DNA from 3 places in the Yersinia vastinensis genome. Region 2 is predicted to be linked to each of the others. Evidence: predicted binding sites of a transcription regulator. Region 2 holds the regulator's gene; each other region holds the start of a gene.

Region 1 (6,482 bases), 590 kb from region 2:
GTATAACCGGCTCCATAAACCATTTCCCAGCGTTTTTGTGACCACCAATCCCTGACGTTCGAAACTCTCCACCACCCAGTGTGGCAGAGCGGCGATCCCCATCCGCGCAGAGACCATTTGAATGAGCAGTAACGTGTTATCGACATTTTTCAGTTGAGGGTTAATCCCTGCCGGTTGCAGGAAATGCCGCCAGACATCTAATCGTTGACGTTGCACCGGATAAATCATCAGCACTTCTTGTGCCAAATCTTCTGGCTCAATGCGGGCTTTATTGGCTAACGGATGGTCCGGTGCCAGCACCAAGCGCACCTCAAAGTCGAACATTGGCGAATAGTGTAGACCACTGCGCGGCAAAATATCCGATGTCAGTACCAAGTCCAATTCCCCTTGCTGCAACGCGGGTTGTGGATCAAAAGTCACGCCTGATTGAAAGTCCATCGCCACTTGCGGCCAGTTTTTGTGAAAGCTATCTAGCGCCGGTGTCAGCCATTGAATGCAGCTATGGCATTCAATGGCGATCCGCAGAGCCGTTTGATGAGGTTCATTGCACGTTTGCAGGGCTTGCTTAATTTGCGGCAAAACTTGTTCTGCTAACTGCAACAGGATTTCACCTTGTGTGGTGAAACGTAATGGCTGGCTTTTACGCACAAATAGGCGAAAACCCAGACGCTGCTCCAGATCGCTGAATTGATGGGACAAGGCCGATTGGGTCTGATGGAGTTGTGTCGCCGCCGCAGCCAGTGAGCCGGTATTACGCAAAGCTTGCAGGGTGCGTAAGTGTTTCAGTTCGATCATGAGAGTCCTTCACAGTGACAGTGAACAAATTGCGCTTGTGGATTATACAGTACCTGCTGATTATGGATGTGTAAACATCTGGATGGCTAAATGGGAAATATGACGATGACAATTTTAAATCACACACTGGGTTTTCCGCGTGTAGGTCTGAAACGTGAACTGAAAAAAGCACAAGAAAGTTACTGGGCAGGCAACTCCACGCAAGAAGAATTGCTCAATGTGGGTCGCGAATTGCGTGCTCGCCATTGGCAACAACAACAGGCTGGTGTTGATTTAGTGCCAGTTGGTGATTTCGCTTGGTATGACCATGTGCTGACTACCAGTCTGCTGCTGGGTAACGTCCCACAACGTCATCAAAATGCTGATGGCTCTATTGATTTGGATACTTTATTCCGTATTGGCCGTGGCCGTGCTCCAACGGGTAAGCCAGCGGCGGCGGCAGAAATGACCAAATGGTTTAATACCAACTACCACTACATGGTGCCTGAGTTCCAGCTGGGTCAGCAATTCAAGCTGGGCTGGACTCAACTGTTAGATGAAGTGGATGAAGCGTTGGCATTAGGCCATAAAATCAAACCGGTACTGCTTGGCCCCGTCACATATCTGTGGCTGGGCAAAGTAAAAGGTGAACAGTTCGACCGCCTTTCTTTGCTGAAAGACATTTTACCGGTTTACCAGCAAGTGCTGGCTGAACTGGCAAAGCGCGGTATCGAGTGGGTACAAATCGATGAGCCGGCATTGGTACTGGAGTTGCCACCAGAGTGGCTGGTGGCTTTCCAACCGGCTTATCAGGCGCTGCAAGGTCAGGTCAAACTGTTGCTAACCACATATTTTGATAGCATTGGCCACAATCTTGACACTATCCGCACACTACCAGTGCAAGGTCTGCATGTCGATGTGGTCGCAGGCCAGGATGATATTGCTACCCTGAATGCAACACTGCCAAAAGAGTGGCTACTATCACTGGGGGTCATCAATGGCCGTAACGTATGGCGTGCTGATTTGAGCCGCTGGTTAGAGCGCCTACAGCCGCTGGTTGATAGTCGCCCGCTTTGGCTGGGTACTTCTTGCTCTTTATTACACAGCCCGATTGATTTAAGTGAAGAGACGCGCCTTGATGCGGAAGTAAAAAGCTGGTTTGCCTTTGCTTTGCAAAAATGTGCGGAGCTGGCATTACTGACGCGGGCATTAAATGCGCCAACTGAAGCCAAACTGGCTGAGTTAGCTGCATACAGTGCACCTATTCGTGCTCGTCGTGCTTCCCGCCGTGTTCATAACGCACAAGTAGAACAGCGTTTGGCGGCAATTACGGCTCAAGATATTGAGCGCCAACTGCCTTATGAGGCGCGTGCGGTCGAACAACGTAAGCGTTTTAATTTGCCTTCATGGCCGACTACGACTATCGGCTCATTCCCGCAAACCACTGAGATCCGGGGCCTGCGTTTGGACTTCAAGCAAGGTCGTCTGGATGGCAAGAACTACCGTACCGGCATCAGCGAACATATTAAACAAGCTGTTGCAGAACAGGAACGTTTGGGCCTGGATGTATTGGTGCATGGTGAAGCCGAGCGTAATGACATGGTCGAATACTTCGGTGAACATCTGGATGGCTTCGTCTTTACTCAAAATGGGTGGGTGCAGAGCTATGGCTCACGCTGTGTTAAACCACCGGTCATCATCGGTGACATCAGCCGCCCTGAAGCTATCACTGTTGAATGGGCTAAATATGCACAATCCCTCACGGACAAACCAGTCAAGGGCATGTTGACTGGGCCGGTCACCATCCTGTGCTGGTCATTCCCGCGCGAAGATGTCAGCCGCGAAACCATTGCCAAGCAAATCGCACTGGCACTGCGTGATGAGGTGGAGGATCTGGAAAAAGCGGGTATTGGAATCATCCAGATTGATGAACCCGCGCTGCGTGAGGGCTTACCTCTGCGCCGTGCTGAGTGGCAAGCGTATCTGCAATGGGCGGTCGATGCATTCAAATTAAATGCGGCAGTGGCGCAAAATGACACTCAAATTCATACCCATATGTGTTATTGCGAGTTCAATGACATCATGGATTCTATTGCTGCGCTGGATGCGGATGTCATTACTATCGAAACCTCTCGCTCAGATATGGAACTGTTGGAATCATTTGAAGATTTCGCTTATCCGAATGAGATTGGTCCCGGCGTTTATGATATTCACTCGCCAAATGTGCCGAGCGTGGAATGGATTGAGGCTTTATTGCGTAAGGCGGCCCAGCGTATTCCTGCGGAACGTTTGTGGGTTAACCCAGACTGTGGTTTAAAAACTCGAGGTTGGCCGGAGACCCGTCAGGCACTGGCAAACATGGTACTGGCTGCACAACGTCTGCGTGAAGAACAGGTTTAATAAAACGATTTACTCTGTGTGTGAGACTTTGGGCGCATCCTTTGCGCCCTTTTTTGTGGCGGCTATTTGCCTTCTTGGGGCACCGGATGGGCCGCCACCCCATGTTGAGTAAACCAGTTAAGCATTCGCTGCCAGCCATCCAGAGCCGATTCTGCATGATAACTTGGGCGATAATCAGCATTAAACGCATGCCCTGCATCAGGATACACAATGATTTCTGCATCGGCATTTGCCGCGCGTAATGCTTGACGCATAATGTCGATATGCTCTTGCGTTATGCTGCCATCTTTACCGCCATATAACCCCAACACTGGTGCACTGAGGTCAACTGCAACATCCACCGGATATTTTGGCAGCAGCAATGTTTTCTCCCCAATTAATTTGCCATACCAAGCAACTGCTGCTTTTAATTGCGGGTTATGGGCGGCATACAGCCATGCAATTCGTCCCCCCCAACAAAATCCAGTGATCGCCAACTTGCTTGTATCGCCACCGTGGCGAGACGCCCAATGTGCAGCATGATCAAGATCTACCATGACTTGGTGGTCAGGCACTTTACTGACCAGATTTTTATATAATGCATTGATATCATCATATTCTTTGGCATCTCCCTGACGGAAAAACAGCTCAGGAGCGATGGCCAGATAGCCCTGCTTTGCTAATCTGCGACAGATATCTTGAATGTGCTCGTGCACACCAAAGATCTCCTGTACCACAATGACTACCGGATAAGGACCTGCGTGTTGAGCAGGTTTAGCAATATAAGCAGGTAATTCATCACCTTGAGAGGGGATGGTGGTTTCTCCGCAGTGAATACCTTGTTGGTCGGTATAGCGGGTCGTCGAGGCCAGCGGATTTACCGCAGCTGTGAAACCCCCACCTACCTGCCTGAGAGTCATAATTTGATCCGTTTTCACTGTGGTCTCCTTGCGAAATGAGAAAAGTACGGCATCCCGTTGGGCTGAATGATCTTTCGCCCCTCTATTTTCTATTGTCGACTTTAACTATAGGTAATCTTTGAGATTAATGAGGTCAGGTTTTACGGTAATTATGTATTTTATTGCGATATGGAATATGTTTGATAAGTCAGACAATAAAGATATATGCACAACATTAATCACTGGGTTCTATCATTGTTATTCATATACAAAATCACTGAGGCGATGGGTGCATCTTGTATGAATAATCGCCTTAATGAATTATTTTTGTGATTATCATCACAATTAAAATGTACATGAAATTGTCATTTCTTTTGTCAAAGTGATTATGGTCACGAAATAATGCGCTAATTTTGAGTAAAGTGTTTCTTTGTACCTCCCTATAACATCTCTCATGAAAGAGGAGTCTCACACATGGCTAAATCCGACGTTTTTCACTTGGGCCTAACTAAAAACGACCTGCAAGGGGCGACTCTGGCTATCGTTCCAGGTGATCCACAGCGTGTTGAGAAAATCGCTAAATTGATGGATAACCCAGTGCATCTGGCTTCACATCGTGAATTTACTTCATGGCGTGCCGAGCTTGATGGCAAAGCTGTGATTGTCTGTTCAACCGGTATCGGTGGTCCATCAACGTCTATTGCCGTTGAAGAATTAGCACAACTTGGTGTGCGGACTTTCCTGCGTATTGGCACTACAGGCGCTATTCAGCCACATATTAATGTTGGTGATGTATTGGTCACCACAGCCGCGGTGCGTTTAGACGGTGCCAGCTTACATTTTGCGCCGATGGAATACCCTGCGGTGGCAGATTTTGACTGCACGACTGCACTGGTGAACGCAGCCAAGTCAGTCGGTGCGACCACCCACATTGGTGTTACTGCGTCTTCAGACACCTTCTATCCGGGGCAAGAGCGTTACGATACCTTCTCTGGCCGTGTTGTCCGTCGTTTCAAAGGCTCTATGGAAGAATGGCAATCTATGGGTGTGATGAATTATGAAATGGAATCTGCCACCCTGCTGACCATGTGTGCCAGCCAAGGTCTGCGCGCCGGTATGGTTGCTGGAGTGATTGTAAACCGCACCCAGCAAGAGATTCCAAACGAAGAGACCATGAAAACTACGGAAAGCCACGCTGTAAAAATTGTGGTAGAAGCCGCGCGTCACTTGCTGTGATATCTGTAGTGAATGAAATTACTGCTGATAATGGCCCAATCTATTTAGGCCAGTAACTCGCGGTAAATTAAGCAATAAATGCTCTATAAACGGGTCAGGTTACTGGCCCGTTGTTTATTTCATCTGATTATCTGGTAATGTCGTAGCTCTTAAAATGAACAATAATAAGAGGCAAACATGACGACACCTGCTTTATCTCATCCTTCGCTGTTACCACTGGATGGTGGTATTAACTTCCGTGATCTTGGCGGCAACGTCGTTGCCGATGGTCGGAAAATCAAGCGTGGGTTACTGTTTCGCTCCGGTTCACTTGACCGCTTAAGCGCCAAAGATTGTGATTTGCTCAGTAGCGGTTCTGTTGCTCAAATTCTTGATTATCGAGATGCTGATGAAGTCCAAGCCAAACCTGATGTTGTTTGGCATGGAGCCAGTTATCACAATATTCCTGCCAATCCGCTAAGTAGCGAAGTGAATGCCAATCTGGAGAAACTGACTAACGAGACGTTAGCGACATTTGATGCCCGTGCCTTCATGTTAGAGCTTTATCGACGCCTCCCTTTTAGTAATCAAGCTTACAAACAGTTAGCCACTTTGCTACAAAACAGTGCTTCACCACAGCATGCTGCGACTGGTGTGGTACAGCATTGTGCGGTAGGGAAGGACCGAACTGGTGTAGGTTCTGCCTTGGTGCTATTTGCTTTAGGCGCTGATGAATCGACGGTGATGGAAGATTACTTGTTGACTGAAACGACACTGAAGCCTTTCCGCGAGTATATGCTGGCAGAGCTGGCGCTGAAATTAAATGATCAAGCATTAGGCCAATTTGCTTTTGTGCTATCGGCGAGAGAAGAGTTTATTCAAACTGCGCTGCGTAGTATTCAAGAGCGCTATGGTAACCGCGAGCAGTGGTTACAACAGGAGTTTGGTTTGGGCAGCATCGAGCGCGAGAAATTGCAGTCCTATTTCTTAGAGTGATGGCCTCGACAGGCTGCTTTCCGATTTGTCTTATATGGAGCCACTGAGTGGCTCTTTTTAACCGCTTAATGATGCAAACTACCGCTTAACCAGTTCACTGATATTTCTTCTTGGGAGCAAGCGTATGTTAACGCCTGACAAATTCCCTGGAGAGAATGCTCATGCAACATGCGATTACCTTTGTCATCGCCTCCGCGTGTATCCTTATGATCTGCTACC
Region 2 (6,482 bases):
AATTTCAGCCGCGATGCTTTGCATCTCTTCTGTTGAAAGTGGTTTTTTCAACAAATAGACCCCAGCAGGGTTACCGGAAAGCCCTACACCGACAAACGCATCCACATGAAAATAGTTATAAGCCATCAATTTGCCCCGATGATTGGCTAATGCCAAATCAACAACACACAGGCCGCCGTCAGCAAGCCCATCGAAATATTAAAAGTAAACCAAGCGCGGCGGCTGCGTAGCAGGCGGCCAATTAAGGTGCCGAACCCCAGCCAAATAATCCCAGCGACCAGATTCACCATAAACATACCAAGACTTATCATGACGATAGAATGATTATAGGCCGCTCCCGCCATACTGAAGCTGGCGACCGAACCTAATCCCATCAACCAGGCTTTTGGATTGAGGAATTGCAATAACCAGCCTTGATACAAACGCAGTGGCTTTGGCGGGACGATGTTGGTTTCCAACTTTTCATAAGCCGAGGTGGCAATTTTCCATGCCAGCCACAACAGATACAGACTACCCAGAATTTTCAGTATCAAGTGAATAGATGGATAGATAAGAATCAGGCCACCCACCCCAAAAGCCACCAGCAGTAACATGCTCTGCATGCCTAACATAATGCCAAGCATCAGCCAGATAGAGCGCATAAAACCAAAATTGGCCCCGGCAGAGGTGAGCAACATATTGTTCGGACCCGGGGTAATAGCTGCAACCCAAAGAAAACCTATCATTGAAAGAAATAAACTCAGTTCCATGAGACGGGTGCCTCTCACCCAAAATGATGCGCGATATACCCATGAAGCTAACAGTGTGCTATTGATCACACAAGAGCAACAACATGATTTCCATTCATCATATGCATGAAATATTCCGTCCACTGGCCGGTGCCAGTAACCCACATCTACAAACACTGCTACCGCGGCTGGTCAGGCGGCGTGTGCGACTGCAACCTTTTTGGCAACGACTGGAATTACCCGATGGGGATTTTGTCGACTTAGCCTGGAGTGAAAATCCTGAGCTGGCGCGCGATAAACCTAGGCTGGTGTTATTCCACGGTTTGGAAGGAAATTTTTACAGCCCCTATGCCCACGGTTTGCTGCGCGCATCCCAAGCCAAAGGGTGGTTGGGTGTGGTGATGCATTTTCGCGGATGCAGTGGCGAGCCAAATCGTAAGTCACGTATTTATCATTCCGGTGAAACAGAAGATGCCCGTTTTTTCCTGCGCTGGTTACGGGAAAATTATGGTCAGGCGCCTACCGCTGCCGTCGGCGTCTCATTAGGGGGCAATATGCTGGCCTGCTATTTGGCTGAACAAGGGCAGGATAGTCTGTTACAAGCCGCCGTCGTAGTTTCAGCCCCTCTCATGCTGGAGCCATGCGCAAACCGGATGGATCAAGGTTTTTCCCGCGTCTATCAGCGCTATTTACTCAACCAGTTAAAGCTGAATGCTACCCGCAAGCTACTGCATTACCCCGGTAGCTTGCCATTGGATCTGATTCAGTTGAAAGGATTACAGCGAATCAGAGATTTCGATGATGTGATAACAGCGAAAATACATGGCTTTAATGATGCCGTGGATTACTATCGCCGTTGCAGCGCCCTACCGCTGCTGCCGAAAATCACAACACCGCTGCTGATCATTCATGCCAAAGATGATCCTTTTATGACGGCCGAGGTTATCCCGAACCTGAGCGAGTTACCGGATAATATTGATTATCAACTCACTGAACATGGCGGCCATGTGGGTTTTGTTGGCGGCTCATTAAAACACCCACAAATGTGGCTGGAACAACGCATTCCCACTTGGCTTTCCCCTTATCTGGAGCAGCAGTCATGATGATTCCCTGGCAGCAAATCGACAGCGAAACGCTGGATAATTTGCTGGAAGCTTTTGTGTTACGTGAAGGCACTGATTACGGCGAACATGAGCGATCGTTAGCACAAAAAGTTGAGGACGTGCGTCGCCAATTGATGAGTGGAGAAGCGGTGCTCGTGTGGTCCGAGTTACATGAAACCATCAATATCATGCCACGCGGCGCATTTCGGGCCGGCGTCGAAGAGTCGCCATAATACTCACTGGGTCACGACGGCCTGCAAGTAAAAATCAGGGTGACAAGCCAGACACTTTGCCCTAAAAATAACCATTAACGATAAAAAAACAGGCAATTGCAGCCCGTCCACTCAATGGAGTTATAGCTAATATGTCAACTAAACATCCGGTTATCGCCGTTACCGGCTCAAGTGGCGCGGGGACGACAACGACCAGCTTGGCGTTTCGCAAAATTTTCCAGCAATTGAATATCCGTGCGGCACAAATTGAAGGCGATAGCTTCCATCGCTATACCCGCCCTGAAATGGATGCTGCCATCCGTAAAGCCCGGGATCAAGGCCGACATATTAGCTATTTTGGCCCAGAGGCCAATGACTTTGGTCAGTTAGAAGAAAGTGTTTCACAATACGGCGAGCATGGCACGGGTCGCTCACGTAAATATTTACATACCTATGATGAGGCTGTGCCCTATAACCAAGTTCCGGGCACTTTCACACCATGGGAGGCATTGCCGGAACCGACTGATGTCCTGTTTTATGAAGGGCTGCATGGCGGAGTCGTTACCGAGCATCATGATGTGGCTAAACACGTAGACTTATTGGTTGGTGTGGTGCCCATCGTCAATCTGGAGTGGATTCAGAAATTGGTGCGCGATACCGGCGAGCGCGGCCATTCTCGTGAAGCAGTGATGGATTCTGTGGTGCGCTCCATGGACGATTATATTAATTACATCACGCCGCAGTTCTCACGCACGCACATCAACTTCCAGCGCGTCCCCACCGTCGATACTTCTAACCCCTTCGCCGCCAAAGCCATTCCTTCACTGGATGAAAGTTTTGTTGTTATTCACTTTAGAGGTTTGGATCAAATCGATTTCCCCTATTTACTGGCGATGCTTCAAGGGTCATTTATATCGAACATCAATACGTTAGTCGTGCCCGGCGGGAAAATGGGGCTAGCAATGGAGCTGATTATGGCCCCGCTCGTCCAGCGACTATTGGAAGGTAAAAAGATTAATTAATATCCTTGGTACTTGAAGTCGCAACCAACATCTTCGCAGCTTCAAGTACGTAGGGTTTGCTTATGCGATTTCGCGGATTTCAAAACTGTGGGTAATTGTTGCCGCTTTTCCCAACATCAAAGAAACCGAGCAATATTTTTCAGCCGACAACTGAACAGCACGCTCAACAATTTTATCGGTCAGATCTTTGCCGCTGACAATAAAGTGTAGGTTGATTTGCGTAAACAAACGTGGCGCTTCTTCCCGGCGTTGTGAAGTTAAGGTCACTTCGCAATCACGCACATCGTTACGCCCTTTTTGCAAGATAGAAACAACATCAATTGCGCTACAGCCGCCTGCTGACATTAATAGCATTTCCATTGGGCTTGGTGCTTTGTCTCCCGCATTCCCATCCATCAAAACTTGATGACCTGAGGCGGATTCACCCAAAAATGTCAGCCCCTCAACCCACTTTACTCGTGCCTGCATAACTCTTGCTCCCGGTTAAATTTTCTATTTCAGACTACCCTTTCATTTACAAACTCGCAATGTAACCCGATGTTCATCATGCTGAAGCGATACAACACAAGACAGTCGCCTCATCCTGTGCTACAAACAGAATCGAAAGTGTTGTTTCTAGAATTAAATAGGGTAGCTTCTCAATACTCAGTGAAGGGTTTCTATCCGGTACGTATCTTGGCTATACCTTTCGGCAGTTGAGCAAATTAATATGCTAAGAGAAAGTGTATTTTATAAGCACGCCGCGCAGGGAACTCTGAGCCCTGTTAAGTTAGGCAGCGATAACAACAGAGGATAACAGCGAATGGTTCTCGGCAAGCCACAAACAGACCCGACTCTCGAATGGTTCCTGTCTCATTGCCATATCCACAAATATCCATCGAAGAGTACGCTAATTCACCAAGGTGAAAAGGCCGAAACGCTTTACTACATCGTGAAAGGCTCCGTTGCGGTGCTTATCAAAGATGAAGAAGGTAAAGAGATGATTCTCTCCTATTTAAACCAAGGGGATTTCATCGGCGAGCTTGGATTATTTGAAGAAGGCCAAGAACGCAGTGCTTGGGTTAGAGCAAAAACCGCCTGTGAAGTGGCTGAAATTTCTTACAAAAAATTCCGCCAGCTAATTCAGGTCAATCCAGATATTTTGATGCGCCTGTCTTCGCAAATGGCGAGTCGCTTACAGATTACGTCTGAGAAGGTGGGTAACCTCGCTTTCCTTGATGTGACTGGGCGCATTGCACAAACGCTGCTTAATCTGGCAAAACAACCTGATGCCATGACCCACCCAGATGGGATGCAGATTAAGATTACCCGCCAGGAAATTGGTCAAATAGTTGGCTGCTCCCGCGAAACTGTGGGGCGGATACTAAAAATGCTGGAAGATCAGAACCTGATCTCCGCACACGGTAAAACGATTGTCGTTTACGGCACTCGTTAATTCCCCATAAACCGGTGCCGATACCCTCGGCACCGGTTTTCTTCGCTGTATGATCAATAAATCTCTGGGGCCTAGATGAAGTGGCAACGGCTTATTTATCATCCTGAAGTGAACTATGCACTCCGCCAAACATTGGTTCTCTGCCTGCCTGCTGCACTGGGCTTTGCCATTGGCGATCTGCGGATGGGATTGATGTTCTCCCTGATACCCGCATGCTGTAATATTGCCTCGTTAGATACCCCACACCAGCATTTTTTCCGCCGCCTGATTATTGGCGGTGCGCTCTTTACCTTGTGCAGCTTCCTGACTCAACAGTTATTGTTGTGGGATATTCCACTGCCTTGGGTGATGTTGGGACTGGCATTGGTTCTGGGTGTTTCAGGGGCCATCAGCCCGCTCAATGGCCGCATGTTGCCTGCGGCGCTAATTGCTGCCATCTTCAGCCTGAGCATGGTGGGTCGCGCTCCCATCTGGCAAGCGCCATTAATGTGCGCCGTGGGGACCCTTTGGTACGGCGGTTTTACTTGGATTTGGTTCCGATTATGCAAAGACCAACCTATCCGCGAACCTTTGAGCCAGCTTTATCATTTATTGGCGGATTATTGCGATGCTAAATTCAGTTTGTTTGATCAGCATCTTGAGCCAGAAAAATCCCTACCGCCATTGCTCGACAGACAGCAAGGTATAATGGATAAAGTTAATCAGCTTTATCAGCAATTTAATCTGTTATCTAATGCGACGAAAACTGAACAAAAACGGCTAGTGAGCTTGTTCCAGATGGCGCTCGATTTACAAGAGCACATTACTGCGGCACTCAATCAGCCAGAAAAAGTGCAAGAGCTGATTGAGCAAACACCAATAATCACAGTTCTTCACCGCAATATGGATCAAATTTCGACCCAGATGCGAACCATTGCTGACGATATTCTCTATCACCATCGCGCTAAAGAACATTTCAGTGCTGGCAATGCGCTAGTCGAGCTGGAAGAGATTGCCCAACAACATCCAGACAATTCCGTGGCGCAATTTTGCTATTACCACATCAGCCATGTGACTCAAATCCTGAGTGATCGCCGCCCACAATATGACCGAGACTTGATGGCCAGCCAGTTATCCCAGCCTCTCTGGCCAGCATTTATCAGCTATTTATCGTTGAAATCCAGTCCATTGCGTGATGCGGCTCGTATGGGTGTCACTCTGGCAGCAGGGAGCTACATCGGTACGCTTATCCACTTACCTAAACCATACTGGATCTTGCTCACCATCATGCTGGTCACGCAAAACGGGTATAACGCGACCAAGATACGGATTCATCACCGTGCTATGGGGACGTTAATTGGGTTGATATTGGCGGCGGGTTTATTGCACTTGCAGATGCCGGAAGGGACAACCCTAAGCATCATGTTAGTCATCACCCTGCTCTGCTATCTGGTGCAACGCAAAAACTACGGTTTGTCCGTTATCGGCAGAACCATCACTACAGTGTATATCTTGCAGCTATTGACCGGAGAAGGGGCTGACTTCTTAGTTCCACGTTTACTCGATACCTTGATAGGCTGTGCTTTGGCCTTTGCCAGTGCCTTGTGGCTGTGGCCTCAGTGGCAAAGCGGCTTACTGCGTAAGAATGCGCATCAAGCACTTGATAGCTATCAGAAAATCTTACGCTTGCTACTGACACCTCATCCCAATATTGGCCAACTGGCCTATGAGCGACTTCAGGTGAATAAAACCAGTAACGCGGTGCTAAGTTCACTGAATCAGGCCATGCAAGAACCAGGATTTAATTCAAAATATTTGGCAGACATGCGGCTTTGGTCAACCCACAGTGAGCTTATTGTGGGGCATATCAATGAGATGACAATTCTGGTGCGAGAGCATCCACTAACCGAATCAGCTACCACCTCCGACAGTGCTCATAGCCTGATGAGCATCAAGGTGGCGCAGGATTATTTACAGTTATGTGAGATAGCAATTCAACAATG
Region 3 (6,482 bases), 1.2 Mb from region 2:
GGATGACAGTAATGCAATGATGCCAGAGCGTTTGCTCTCTTCTTTGCAGCAGGTGAATGTACGCGCGCGTATCTCACTAGATGGTACTGTTAATTCTCAACCTGGTGACTGGTTTGGCGAAAGCGGAGTGCAGAGTTTTGACGGTAAAGGGCAGCCTCAGACTATTATTAATGTTCAGATAAACAAACAGATCCCTTAAATCGAAGGGGCTGGATAGAATTTCATGGAGAAAAGTATGAACTACCGCCTGATGGGGCTAGCTTTTGCAACCGTACTGTTAGTGGGGTGCGCCAGTAGCTCATCGGATCACATGGAGCAGGGCCGCTCAGATCCACTAGAAGGTTTTAACCGGGCAATGTTCAATTTTAACTATGAGGTTCTAGATCCTTATATCGTACGCCCGGTTGCGGTTGTTTGGCGTGATTATGTGCCGCAACCGGCACGTAATGGGACGAGCAACTTCTTAAGTAACCTTGAAGAGCCAGCCAGCATGGTCAACAGCTTCCTGGTCGGCGACCCGTACAACGCCATGAAGCACTTTAACCGCTTCTTCCTGAACACTATTTTGGGGATGGGCGGCTTAATTGATGTGGCGAGCATGGCGAATCCGAAACTGGCGAAGCAAGTTCCTCAGCGTTTTGGTTCTACATTAGGTCATTATAATGTGGGTTACGGGCCATATGTGGTTCTGCCAGCGTATGGTAGCTTCACGATCCGTGAAGATGGCGGTAATGCCGCTGATTACGTCTACCCAGTGTTGAGTTATCTGACGTTCTGGATGTCGGCAGGTAAGTGGATGCTTGAGGGCGTTGAAACCCGTGCCCAACTGTTGGATTCTGATGGTTTACTGCGTAACTCTTCTGATCCGTATCTGATGGTGCGTGAGGCTTACTTCCAGCGCTATGATTTCTTGGCAAGTGGTGGGCAGCTAAAACCAGAAGTGAATTCGAATGCACAAGCTATTCAGGATGATCTGGAAAGTATCGATTCAGCCAACTGATTATTGATACCCAATGAACAAATAAAAAAGCGCCGAAAGGCGCTTTTTTGTGGGCAAATGTATTGCCAAGCAGGCTATTAGAAAGCGTAGTTGAAGTTCACGCCGTACAGCAATGCCGTCCCTTTAGAGTCAAATTCATAGGTCGTGCCGCCCAATGCTGCTGGTGTTTTTTCCGTAATATGAACGTTCTGGCCATGCATATAGGAAATCCCTACGTCAACAGAGGCATCTTTGTTGAAGGCGTAAGTTGTACCGGCACTGATCCAGAAACGGTCTTGGTCTGGGATAGAGATGGTACGGTTATTGGCTGGAACTGGGCTATCATCGAAGGCGATACCGGTACGGAATGTCCAGTTGTCATCATAATAATAGGTGGTACCCAGTGCGATACGATAAGCATCGTGCCAGCTTTCATCTTTCTGGAACAAGACGTTACCATTAGACCCTGTTGCTTTCAGCTCTTTAAACTGACTCCAACTGGTGTAGGCCATGCTGTAGTGAATTGCCCACTGTGGTGCTACACGATTGTAGCCTGACACTTCCCATACTTCGGGCAGGTTCAGAGTCAATGCACCCGGAATTACAGCACCACCAGTGCCACCAAATGCAGGTGGTAACTGATTACTGAAATCACCATCAAAATCAATTTTCACTTTTGAACGGTAGGTGAAGCTGTAACGGTTTTCTTTATCGATTTCATACAGAACACCCGCATTCCAGCCATAACCCCACTTAGTCCCTTCCATTCGAGTGACTTCGGTGCTGTTTGGTAGGCCTAAGCGAGCACCTGCTTCACCAATATGACGCACGATCTTCGCATCAGCATAAACGGCGTTAAAGCCTAAGCCAAAACTGAAGTTTTCATTTAAACGATATGCTGCACTCAGGTTCAGGTTAGCGGTTTTCAGATCAGTCTGACCACCGAGAGCCCCTGCAACATAATCATCATTAAATTCCGTCGCCAAACCGTAGTTCGAAGTACCAGAGGCACCAATTGCCCACTGTTCATTCAGCGGCATAATAAAGTGGATATTTGGGATCCACTCTGATGGCGCGATATTATTGGCACTGGTGCTTCTACCGCTTGGTGATGTTCCGCTGATATCGACGTTTGGATCAACATAAACGAAGCCACCAGAGAAGGAAGGGCGATCAAACATAGTCATCGCGGCGGGGTTGCGGCTCCCCACTGAAGCATTGTCAGCAACAGCGCCTTCACCAGAGAAAGAGCGGCCCAATGCAGCGGCTGAATATTCATTCAGCTGAAAACCGGCCGCAGACACGTTCGAAGAAATTAATGCTACTGCAGCTGCCAGAGCTGATCGGGTAAACAGGTTTTTCTGGTTCATGACCAAAACCTCATTGTTTTAATTAATGTTACATACCGTAACAAGAGAATGCGGGATTGTAGGGTCCGTTATCACTCAGACAAAGCAGACCAGTGGCTGAAGTATAGGTCCGACCTGTATCAATGTTGCAAGTATGTTTTGACATTTGGTCGTTTTTGATTGCAAAAAATAGACGTAGTTAACAAAAAACTCACAATTTAATAGCAATTAATACATTATTGATGAGTGAACAAACAATTTGACTGTGATTTCCATCACTTAATAGGCCTTTAAACAGTAAGTCCTAGTTCCAAGTGACCGAGGAGAGTAAAATAGAGGATAGAGAAATATTTTTTGCACCATGTTTTATTTTTGTGCCATTTGCACTATCTAATAGGCAATTTGCACCTATTTTGAAATATCCGTTGAGGAGAATTGAAGATGTCAGATGCAATTAATCGCTGTAGTGCCGAAGAAACTGCGGCATGCTGCTGCGTAGATGTGGGTACTGTGATGGACAATACCGACTGCACCGCATCCTATAGCTGTGTATTCGATAACCGTGCTGAAGCTGAAGCTATGCTGAAACTGCTGACTGAAAAAGCACGTGCTGTTGAGTCCGAACCTTGCCTGATTGAACATAAGCTGGAAGAGACTGAAGGTGGTGTGCGCCTGACTATCGATTTCACCTTTGCCTGCCAGGCAGAAACTATGATCTTCCAGTTGGGCCTGCGTTAATTTAGACCCTGCCGCCGTGAGGTTATCGAACGCGGAGCTTTTTGCTTCGCGTTATCCTCAAAGGGCCGTTTTGCAATCTTTGTCTTTCCTCCCTTCTTATTTTTATTCCTAAAAGTTGCTCCTGCTCTCACTTTCCTGCTCTATAGGTTTACCAAATGTAAATATTTGGTTAACAATAATTAGATCAGGTCTGACCTGTTAATTTGTTATGCTTTAATTAAAGCCACTTTTTTATCAGGAGCGTTTATGAGTAAGCCATTACCGCTAGTGACGCGTCAGGGCGACCGCATCGCCATTGTCAGCGGTCTGCGAACCCCTTTCGCCAAGCAAGCCACTGCTTATCATGGCGTACCAGCCGTAGATTTGGGCAAAATTGTGGTCAGCGAATTATTAGCCAGAAGTGGTGTAGCTCCTGAATTAATTGATCAACTGGTGTTTGGTCAGGTCGTACAAATGCCGGAAGCGCCCAATATCGCCCGTGAAATCGTACTGGGGACGGGCATGAGTGTGCATACCGATGCTTACAGTGTCTCACGTGCATGTGCGACCAGTTTTCAAGCCGTAGCTAATGTGGCTGAAAGTATTATTGCCGGTTCGGTGACTGTGGCTATTGCCGGTGGCGCGGATTCCTCTTCCGTTTTACCTATTGGTGTCAGTAAAGCACTGGCGCGAACCTTGGTTGATGTGAATAAAGCACGAACGTTATCTCAGCGGCTGAAATTATTCAGCCGATTAAAATTTCGCGATTTACTGCCTGTCGCCCCAGCGGTGGCTGAATACTCAACCGGCTTGCGCATGGGCGATACTGCGGAGCAAATGGCAAAAACCTATGGTATCAGCCGCGAAGATCAGGATGCTTTAGCATTACGATCTCACCAAATGGCGGCACAAGCTTGGCAGCAGGGGCTGCTGCAAGATGAGGTCATGACGGCTTATATTCCGCCTTATCGTGATGCTATCGCTGAAGATAATAATATCCGTAAAGATTCCACGATGGCGCAATATGCCAAATTGCGTCCGGCGTTTGATCGCAAACATGGCAGTGTGACGGCGGCGAACAGCACACCACTCACGGATGGCGCGGCAGCCGTGATGATGATGAGTGAGTCAAAAGCCAAAGCGTTGGGTCTACAGCCTTTAGGTTATCTGCGCAGCTTTGCATTTTCCGCTATTGATGTATGGCAAGACATGTTGCTAGGCCCATCTTACGCAACGCCATTGGCGCTGGATCGCGCCGGTATCACATTGGCTGATTTGACTCTCATCGACATGCATGAGGCTTTTGCAGCACAGACACTGGCTAATTTGAAAATGTTTGCCAGTGACAGCTTTGCCCGAGAGAAACTGGGGCGTAGCCAGGCTATCGGTGAAGTCGACATGAGTAAATTCAACGTATTAGGTGGCTCTATTGCTTATGGACACCCCTTTGCCGCCACGGGCGCGCGTATGATAACCCAAACACTTAATGAGCTGCGTCGCCGTGGCGGTGGATTAGGGTTAACCACCGCATGTGCTGCGGGAGGTTTAGGTGCCGCGATGATTTTGGAGGTGGAATGATGAATCAGGAACCAGTCATTAATAGCGGTGATGAAATCGCGCTGGTGGATAATGCGGCTTCAGTTCATTCAGCATTTACCCTCCATGTGCGCCCCGACAATATTGGTGTTATCACCATCAATGTTGTAGACGATAAAGTGAATACCTTAAAGGCTGAATTTGCAGAACAAATTACTGAAATACTGCAACAAGCACAGGCTTTGACCCAATTGCAGGGGCTGGTGATGATTTCCGGTAAACCGGATTCATTTATTGCCGGAGCTGATATCACCATGATTGCCGCATGCCGAACCGCACAAGATGCACGTGTTCTGGCACAAAAAGGACAATCCATTTTGGCGCAAATCGCCGCATTCCCAGTACCGGTAGTCGCCGCAATTCACGGTGCTTGTCTGGGCGGAGGACTGGAATTGGCGCTGGCATGTCATGCACGTATTTGTTCGCAAGATGATAAGACAGTGCTGGGTTTACCCGAGGTGCAATTGGGCTTGTTGCCAGGGTCCGGCGGCACACAGCGCTTACCACGCTTGGTGGGGGTTAGTAAGGCGCTGGATATGATATTGACAGGCCGGCAAGTGCGGGCACGTCAGGCGCTGAAAATGGGGTTGGTGGACGATGTTGTACCGCAGGATATTTTGCTGGATGTGGCTATCAAGCGAGCAAAAGCCGGTTGGCTTGATAGGCCAGCACTGCCATGGCAAGAGCGCTTGCTCAGTGGCCCATTAGGCAAAGCGCTGTTGTTTAGTCTTGTGCGCAAAAAAACCTTAGCGAAAACCAAAGGCCATTATCCTGCGGCTGAACGTATTATTGATGTCGTGCGTAAAGGGCTGGATCAGGGCGGTCCTGCCGGTTATGAAGCCGAAGCCAGAGCTTTCGGCGAACTGGCGATGACTCCTCAATCAGCCGCTCTGCGCAGCTTGTTTTTTGCCACTACGTCGTTGAAAAAAGAGACTGGCGGTGAAGCTCGACCACGTACTATTCACCGTGTAGGCGTGCTGGGCGGCGGTCTCATGGGCGGCGGCATTGCCAATGTGACAGCGACCCGAGCGAGGTTGCCCGTTCGTATCAAGGATATCAATCCACAGGGGATTAATCTGGCGCTGAAATATACTTGGGATACGTTAAGTCAACGGGTGCGCAATAAACGTATGCGTCCAGCTGAACGGCAACAGCAGATGATGCTGATTTCAGGTAGTACGGATTATCGTGGTTTTGCCAACATTGATATTGTTGTTGAAGCTGTGTTTGAAGATTTATCACTGAAACAACAAATGGTTGCGGATATCGAGAGCGTTGGTAACGCGCAAACTATTTTTGCCTCTAATACCTCCTCATTACCCATAAGCCAGATTGCAGCACAAGCACGACGGCCAGAGAATGTTATCGGACTACATTATTTCAGTCCGGTGGATAAAATGCCGCTAGTTGAAGTGATTCCTCATAGCAAAACCAGTGAGGAAACTATCGCCACGACTGTTGCTCTTGCGCGAAAACAAGGGAAAACGGCAATCGTGGTTGCTGATTGTGCTGGGTTCTATGTAAACCGCATTCTTGCACCTTATATTAATGAGGCTGCTCGCTGTTTGCTGGATGGCGAACCTGTCGACTCAATTGATAAAGCACTGGTGGATTTTGGCTTCCCTGTAGGGCCGATTACTTTACTGGATGAAGTGGGCATTGATGTCGGCACCAAGATCATGCCAATTTTAGTCGAGCAATTAGGGCCACGTTTCGCGGCTCCCCCTTCATTTGATGTCATTTTGAAGGATGGGCGCAAAGGGCGTAAAAATGGCCGGGGCTTCTATCTCTATCCGGCTAAAAGTTCGGGTTTTAAGTGGAAAAAAAATCCGGGTAAGGAA

What was found. Region 2 encodes CRP, which controls carbon source genes, mostly activating them, when cyclic AMP is high. Its sites were predicted from a motif close to ATGTGANNNNNNTCACAT; they were not measured.
Region 1: the regulator CRP is predicted to act here: its motif matches at 4,380-4,397, upstream of udp (uridine phosphorylase).
Region 3: the regulator CRP is predicted to act here: its motif matches at 2,592-2,609, upstream of ACIOG0_RS06900 (YfcZ/YiiS family protein).

Annotation. Positions count from the first base shown of each region.
Region 1 is NZ_CP173260.1:4,426,134-4,432,615, reverse strand. It holds gene metR (HTH-type transcriptional regulator MetR) at 1-795, opposite strand, end outside; gene metE (5-methyltetrahydropteroyltriglutamate--homocysteine S-methyltransferase) at 901-3,174, shown strand; gene ACIOG0_RS20495 (dienelactone hydrolase family protein) at 3,237-4,091, opposite strand; gene udp (uridine phosphorylase) at 4,527-5,288, shown strand; gene ACIOG0_RS20485 (tyrosine-protein phosphatase) at 5,466-6,263, shown strand; gene ACIOG0_RS20480 (carbon starvation protein A) at 6,425-6,482, shown strand, end outside.
Region 2 is NZ_CP173260.1:262,183-268,664, reverse strand. It holds gene ACIOG0_RS01025 (PhzF family phenazine biosynthesis protein) at 1-126, opposite strand, end outside; gene ACIOG0_RS01020 (LysE family translocator) at 147-749, opposite strand; gene ACIOG0_RS01015 (hydrolase) at 851-1,831, shown strand; gene ACIOG0_RS01010 (YheU family protein) at 1,828-2,064, shown strand; gene ACIOG0_RS01005 (phosphoribulokinase) at 2,196-3,065, shown strand; gene ACIOG0_RS01000 (OsmC family protein) at 3,126-3,533, opposite strand; gene crp (cAMP-activated global transcriptional regulator CRP) at 3,868-4,500, shown strand; gene ACIOG0_RS00990 (YccS/YhfK family putative transporter) at 4,576-6,482, shown strand, end outside.
Region 3 is NZ_CP173260.1:1,471,852-1,478,333, forward strand. It holds gene ccmI (c-type cytochrome biogenesis protein CcmI) at 1-199, shown strand, start outside; gene mlaA (phospholipid-binding lipoprotein MlaA) at 236-1,000, shown strand; gene fadL (long-chain fatty acid transporter FadL) at 1,078-2,349, opposite strand; gene ACIOG0_RS06900 (YfcZ/YiiS family protein) at 2,770-3,066, shown strand; gene fadI (acetyl-CoA C-acyltransferase FadI) at 3,313-4,623, shown strand; gene fadJ (fatty acid oxidation complex subunit alpha FadJ) at 4,623-6,482, shown strand, end outside.